DNA from 3 places in the Zeimonas sediminis genome. Region 2 is predicted to be linked to each of the others. Evidence: predicted binding sites of a transcription regulator. Region 2 holds the regulator's gene; each other region holds the start of a gene.
What was found. Region 2 encodes sigma-54, which starts transcription at its own class of promoters, with help from an activator protein. Its sites were predicted from a motif close to TGGCANGNAANCTGCTTT; they were not measured.
Positions count from the first base shown of each region.

Region 1: a site for sigma-54 is predicted at 1,092-1,109, ahead of glnA (glutamate--ammonia ligase). Genes of this name have one in related genera too.
Region 3: a site for sigma-54 is predicted at 1,028-1,045, ahead of M6I34_RS12720 (TorF family putative porin). Genes of this name have one in related genera too.

Region 1 covers NZ_JAMQYE010000002.1:91,489-93,750, forward strand. The annotation lists gene glnA (glutamate--ammonia ligase) at 1-986, opposite strand, end outside; gene M6I34_RS15830 (long-chain fatty acid--CoA ligase) at 1,413-2,262, opposite strand, start outside.
Region 2 covers NZ_JAMQYE010000001.1:3,145,858-3,148,119, forward strand. The annotation lists gene ptsN (PTS IIA-like nitrogen regulatory protein PtsN) at 1-33, opposite strand, end outside; gene hpf (ribosome hibernation-promoting factor, HPF/YfiA family) at 215-538, opposite strand; gene M6I34_RS14830 (RNA polymerase factor sigma-54) at 628-2,142, opposite strand; gene lptB (LPS export ABC transporter ATP-binding protein) at 2,199-2,262, opposite strand, start outside.
Region 3 covers NZ_JAMQYE010000001.1:2,684,662-2,686,923, reverse strand. The annotation lists gene glnK (P-II family nitrogen regulator) at 1-136, opposite strand, end outside; gene M6I34_RS12720 (TorF family putative porin) at 183-974, opposite strand; gene M6I34_RS12715 (accessory factor UbiK family protein) at 1,307-1,552, shown strand; gene M6I34_RS12710 (YifB family Mg chelatase-like AAA ATPase) at 1,585-2,262, shown strand, end outside.

The DNA.
Region 1 (2,262 bases), on a different contig from region 2:
AAGCCGGGAACCAGGCGCTTGTACGAGTTGGTGCCGGGGTTGGTGATCGCGTTCAGCGCGCGGGCGTGCTTGATGATGCCGCCGATGTAGTACAGCGCGAACTCCGACAGGCCGGCGTACTTGTCGCCGGCGAACAGGTTCTGGCCGTCCTTCCAGATCGACTGGTGCACGTGCATGCCCGAGCCGTTGTCGCCGACGACCGGCTTCGGCATGAAGGTCGCGGTCTTGCCATAGCTGTGCGCCACGTTCAGCACCACGTACTTCAGCAGCTGGGTCCAGTCGGCGCGCTGCACCAGCGTCGAGAACTTGGTGCCGATCTCGTTCTGGCCGGCACCCGCCACCTCGTGGTGGTGGACTTCGACCGGCACGCCCATCTGCTCGAGGATCAGGCACATCTCCGAGCGCATGTCCTGGAACGAGTCGACCGGCGGCACCGGGAAGTAGCCGCCCTTGACCGCCGGACGGTGACCGAGGTTGCCGCCCTCGAACTCCTTGCCGGTCGACCAGGAGGCTTCCTCGGAGTTGATCTTCACGGAGCAGCCCGACATGTCGGCGCTCCAGGTGACCGAGTCGAAGATGAAGAACTCGGGCTCCGGGCCGAAATAGGCGGTGTCGCCCAGGCCGCTGGCCTTCAGGTAGGCCTCGGCGCGCTTGGCGATCGAGCGCGGATCGCGGGCGTAGCCCTTGCCGTCGGACGGCTCGATCACGTCGCAGGTCAGGATCAGCGTCGGCTCCTCGCGGAACGGATCGATGTTCGCGGTGGCCGGATCCGGCATCAGCAGCATGTCGGAGGCCTCGATGCCCTTCCAGCCGGCGATCGACGAACCGTCGAAGGCATGGCCCGAAGTGAACTTGTCCTCGTCGACGACGTGAGCGGGGACCGAAACGTGCTGCTCCTTGCCACGGGTGTCGGTGAAGCGAAAGTCGACGAACTTGACCTCGTTGTCGGCGATCATCTTCAACACGTCTTTGGGCGCTGCGGCCATGCTGGCTATCTCCTGGCTACGGTTTGACGGTGACGGCAGGCCTTCCGCGACATGCCGATCGGGTTCGGAACCGCCGGCACGGGCCGACGGGGGACGACTCAGTGGCTAGCAGTTTCCATGCCAGCGGGTGGCGACGGCAGCCCGGGCGACCGGAACCGCGCACCGGCACGATTATCCGCGCTCCGACACCGGGCGTGGCAGTCGCCGACGCTAGCCGACGGGTATCGGCGGCGCTGCGGCGGGCCGCACCGTGTGCGCAGTGATTGCACCTCCGCGGTGCATTTCGACGCAACGCACCATGCCAGAGCGCTGCGCCGCACTCGGATTGTGCACCCTGCCCGCGGCCGCGCCAAGCCGGACATGCGCCGCCCGCCCGAACGTCCGTTGCCTGCCTGGCGCTTCGGCAAGGATCCGTTCGGGCAGACCTCAACCGCCCTCCGTCCAGCGCCAGTTCGCGAAGCGCTCTCGCAGCTTCAGCTTCCAGAACTTTCCGGTCGAGGTGCGCGGGATCTCGTCGACGAACTCGAAGGCGTCGGGCAGTTGCCAGCTCGCGAAGCGCCCGCCGAGCAGCGCGCGCAGCGACTCGACCGTGACCTCGGCGCCCGGTTTGCGCACCACGCAGGCCAGCGGGCGCTCGCCCCATTTCGGGTGCGCGATCGCGATGACCGCCGCCTCGGCCACCCCGGGGTGGGCCATGATCGCGTTCTCCAGGTCGACCGAGCTGATCCACTCGCCGCCCGACTTGACCAGATCCTTGGTGCGGTCGGCGATCCGGATGTAGCCGTGCGGATCGATCGCCGCGACGTCGCCGGTGCGCAGCCAGCCGTCGTCGGTGAACTTGTCCGGGTCCTGCGGCACCTCGTGATACGAGCCGGTGATGTAGGGGCCGCGGACCTGCAGCTCGCCGACGTCCTGGCCGTTCCACTCGCAGACGCCCTGCTCGCCGACGATCCGCACCTCGACCAGCGGCAGCGGCACGCCGGCGGTGGCCTTGCGGGCGAACCATTCGTCCTCGCCCAGCCTGCCGCGCAGCTCGGGCTTCTCCAGGAACAGCGAGCCGACCGGCGAGGTCTCGGTCATGCCCCAGCCCTGCGTCACGGTGACGCCGTGCTTCGCGAACTGCCGGATCAGCGCCTCGGGCACCGCCGCGCCGCCCACCATGCTGCGCAGGCCGGCCGGCAGCTTCCAGCGCCCCGGGTTCGCCTCGTAGGTCTGGATCAGCGCGAGCCAGATCGTCGGCACGCCGAGCGCCAGCGTCGGCGGCTCGACCTGCAGC
Region 2 (2,262 bases):
GGTCGGGGCCAGCAATCTGGAGAGACGATTCATGGCACTGGCGCCCCAGGGGCTCGCCTTGACGCTTTGCAGCATCCGAAATCACCTCAGGGGCAGGTTCCGAGAATGCTGGATTATAAAGGCCGGTCCACGGAAGGGAATGAGGAATTTCCGCATTGCAACATCGAAAAGGCTCTCATTTCCCCCGGGCCGGCCGCGGGTCCCAACAGGCTCGTCAGGCTTCGACGACGCGGTACTTCAGCGCATCATGCTCGAAGCCGATGCGCTTGTCCTTGTATTTGATCACCTGCCTGTCCAGCTTGTCGACAAGCAGGTCGATCGCCGCGTACAGGTCCTGGTCGGTCGCCTCGGCGTACAGATCCTTGCCCCGCACCCGCAGCGTGATCTCGGCTTTCTGGATCAGCTTGTCCACCGACAGGCAGACGTTGACGTCGATGACCTTGTCGAAGTGCCGGCGTATCCGGTCGAGCTTGTCGACGACGTACTGGCGCAGGGCTGGGCTGATGCTGACGTGGTGACCGCTGATCGCGAGGTTCATGCGTCCTCCTTGAGCGACGCCGGCAGGCCGGCGTCGGTTCGACGGGGTGGGTTCGACCCGGCGAGGACCCCGCCCCGGGAGGCTGCGCGCTACAGCGCGCGGCGCTGGGCCACGGCAGGGATCCTGAGGGCTTCCCGGTACTTCGCGACCGTGCGCCGCGCGACCACGAAGCCCTGCTCGCCGAGCAGATCGGCTATCCGGTTGTCCGAAAGTGGCCTGGTGGGGTCCTCCGCTGCGACGAGTTGCTTGATCAGCGCGCGAATCGCCGTGCTCGACGCAGCGCCTCCGGAGTCGGTCGCCACGTGGCTGCCGAAGAAGTACTTGAGCTCGAAAGTCCCCAGCGGGGTGAGCATGTACTTCTGCGTCGTGACCCTGGAGACGGTCGATTCGTGCAAGCCCAAGGTGTCAGCGATTTCCCGCAGGACCAGCGGGCGCATGGCGACTTCGCCGTGCGAAAAGAACGCTCGCTGGCGGTTGACGATCGCCTGCGACACGCGCAGGATCGTGTCGAACCGCTGCTGGACATTCTTCACCAGCCAGCGGGCCTCCTGCAAGCGACCCGACAATTCCGAATGGCTTCCCCTGTTGCGGCGGAGGATGTCGGCGTACATTTCGTTGATTCGGAGCTTGGGCATCACGTCCGGGTTCAGCGCGGCGGTCCACCCTCCGCGCGTGCGTCGAACGATGACGTCCGGCACCACGTAGGCGGGCGCTTCCGCGGTGTAGTTCGCGGCCGGCCGGGGATTCAGCTGCCGGATCAGCGCCTGCGCGTCGCGCAGGGTCGGCTCGTCGCAGCGCAGCGCCCGTTTCAGGCGCGGATAGTCGCGGGCCGCGAGCGCTTCCAGGTGGCTGGACACGATCTCGCGGGCCGCCTTCCGCACCGCCGGCGGGCAGTGGCCCCCTGCGCCAGCGTCGATCTGCAGCAGCAGGCACTCGCGCAGGTCGCGGGCGCCGACCCCGGTCGGCTCGAAGCTCTGCAGCAGGCGAAGCGCGGCCGAGAGCTCCTCGGGCTCGATCTCGAGCTCGGCCGGCAGCGAGGCGGCGATCTCCTCCAGGCTCGCGTCGAGCAGGCCGTCGTCGTTCAGCTCGCCGATCAGCAGGTTCACCAGCGCGCGGTCCCGCGCCGACACGCGGGTCGCGGCCAGCTGCGAGGCCAGGTGCTCGCTCAGGTTCGTCTCGACGGCGGCTAGCTGCGGCCAGTCGCGCTCGTCGTTGTCGTCGTCGTTGCGGGTGCGCGGGCCGGCGTCGCCGCCCCAGTCGGCCGACGAGTCGCCGGAGCCGTCGTCCCAGTTGTCGGAGGACGATCCCTCGGCGGCTTCGGAGCCGCCGGGCGTGTCCTGGCCCGCGGGGGGCTCGCCATCCGCCTGGCGCGGGTCGGCCGCGGGCGCGGGGCCCGCCGCGCTGTCGAGACCGCCGTTCGGCGCGATCGACACGCAGGACTGCAGCGGATCGTCGAGACGCTCGAGCAGTGGGTTCTCGGAGAGGATCTGCTCGAGCTCCTGGTTCAGCTCCAGCGTCGAGAGCTGCAGCAGGCGGATCGACTGCTGCAGCTGGGGGGTCAGCGCCAGGTGCTGGGAGAGTCTGAGCTGGAGAGAGGGTTTCATCTGCCCGGGGGAAGCGGCCGCCTGCCCGGGCGGAACACCGGGGCGGATGCCCCCGGTCACATCGAGAAGTGCTCGCCCAGGTAGTAACGTCGGACGTCCTCGTTCTGGACGACCTCGTCG
Region 3 (2,262 bases), 460 kb from region 2:
ACAGCTCGGTGTGGCCCTTCTGCCGGCCGAAGCCCTTGACCTCGGTGACGGTGATGCCCTGCACGCCGATCGCCGACAGCGCCTCGCGCACTTCGTCGAGCTTGAAAGGCTTGATGATGGCCGTGATGAGTTTCATCTGTATCTCCCGGGCGGCCGGCGCTCGCCGGCCGCCGCTGTCCGGTTCAGAACGACTTGCTGACCGAGAGCACCACCGTGCCCTTGCCCAGGTCGCGGTTGAAGGCGTTGCGGTAGCACTCGCCGGTGTCGCCCTTGGCGTTCGTGTCGACGTAGGCCAGCCCGAAGCCGAGGCCCGCGTACTCCTTCGTCACGCCCAGCTTCCAGTCGGTGTACGAGCAGTCGTCCTTGGCGCGCACCTGCACGCCGCCCACGCTGCCCGCCGGGATCCGCTGGTAGCCGACGTGCGCGACCAGGCCGAAGCCGGCCGGCAGCTCGAAGGTGCCGGTCAGGTCCAGGTAGCCTGCGCCCTTGCTGTCGTCGAAGCCGAACAGGTTGGTGACCGCGTGCGAGTACTTCAGCGTGTAGTTCTTCCAGCTGCCGGCCACGTACAGCTCGGTCGTGTTCGGCGAGGTGAAGCCGGTCGGATAGGTGCCCGGGTAGTAGTAACGCAGGATGCCGACGTCGTAGCCGATGTCGCCGAAGCTGCCCTTGTAGCCGCCGTAGAAGTCCATCTCGATGCTGTTGCTGATCGAGCCTGCGCCGGCGTCGGACAGCCAGCTCACGTTCGAGGCCCACAAGCCGAGATAGATGCCGCTGGCGTGGCCGTAGTCGATGCCGCCCTGGATCGCGGGCTTGCCGTTGGTCTGGCTGATGCCGCGGAAGCGGTAGTCGCTGGCGACGGTCATGTTCGCGGTCACCGTGTGCGGCGAGGCGGCCGCGGCCGACTGGGCGGTGGCGACGGCAGGGATGCCGACCGCGGAAGCGGCCAGCGCGACGGCGATGAGGGTTTTCTTCATGATTGGACGCTCCGTAAGGGTTTCGGGTCGTATCGAGACGACTCGGGAGCCCTCATGCATTTCCCGTGCCAGCTCCGTTGGAGACCGGCGACGTGGCCGCCGCCGCCCCTTGCCGCGCGATCGACGGGCTGTTGTGCACGATATTGGTGCATCACCATGATGCCCCGGGATTCCGAAGTTGCACCATTGTCGTGCGCAAAGGGCTCGCGCACCCGATCGATGCGAAATGGCCGGACGCCGGCGCGGCGAGCCGGCCCGCCGCCGGGCCTAGGCCATCGGGTCGAGCGCCCGCGGGGAACCGGGCCGGGACCGCGTGCTAGACTCGTTTCACCATGTCGAAGCCCACTCCGCAGGCGTTGATCGCCGATCTCCAGGAGCGCCTCGCCGGCTTGCTGCGCAACAGCCCCGCCGGCGACCTCGAGCGCAATCTGCGGGCCGTCCTCGGCCAGACCTTCCAGCGCCTCGACCTGGTCACGCGCGACGAGTTCGACGCGCAGCTCGAGCGCATGGCCCGGCTGCAGGAACGCATCGCGCGCCTCGAGCAGGCGCTCGACGAGCAGGAGCGCCGGCAAGCCTGATTCGCCGGCCGGCGCGCCGGCCGGAGGTCCGGATGTCGCTGGCAGTGGTGCAGAGCAGGGCGCTGGTGGGCGTGGCCGCCCCGCCGGTCAGCGTCGAAGTCCATCTCGGGCTCGGCCTGCCCGCCTTTCACGTCGTCGGATTGCCCGAAACCGAGGTGCGCGAGAGCCGCGAGCGGGTTCGCGCGGCCCTGTTGCACGCCGGCTTCGACTTCCCCAACCGCCGGCTCACGGTCAACCTGGCGCCGGCCGACCTGCCGAAGGACTCCGGCCGCTTCGACCTGCCGATCGCGCTCGGCATCCTGGCCGCCAGCGGCCAGTTGCCGGCCGCGTCGCTGGACGGCGTCGAGTTCGTCGGCGAGCTGTCGCTCACCGGGCAGGTCCGGCCGATCCGCGGCGCGATCGCGCTGGCGGCCGCCGTGGCGCGGACCGCAGGCACCCGCGGGCTGGCCCTGCCCGCCGCGAACGCCGGCGAGGCCGCGCTGGTCGATGGCCTGCGCATCGTCGCGGCCGACACGCTGCCCCGGCTGGTGGCGCAGCTGCGCGGCGAGCTTCCGTTCGAACGGGTCGAGCCCGAGCGCCGCCGCGCCGGCCTCGGCGCCGATGGCGCGCCGGCCGCCGAATTCGGCGCGGTCAAGGGTCACCGCGCGGCCAAACGCGCGCTCGAGATCGCCGCCGCGGGCCGGCACAGCGTGCTGATGCTCGGCCCGCCC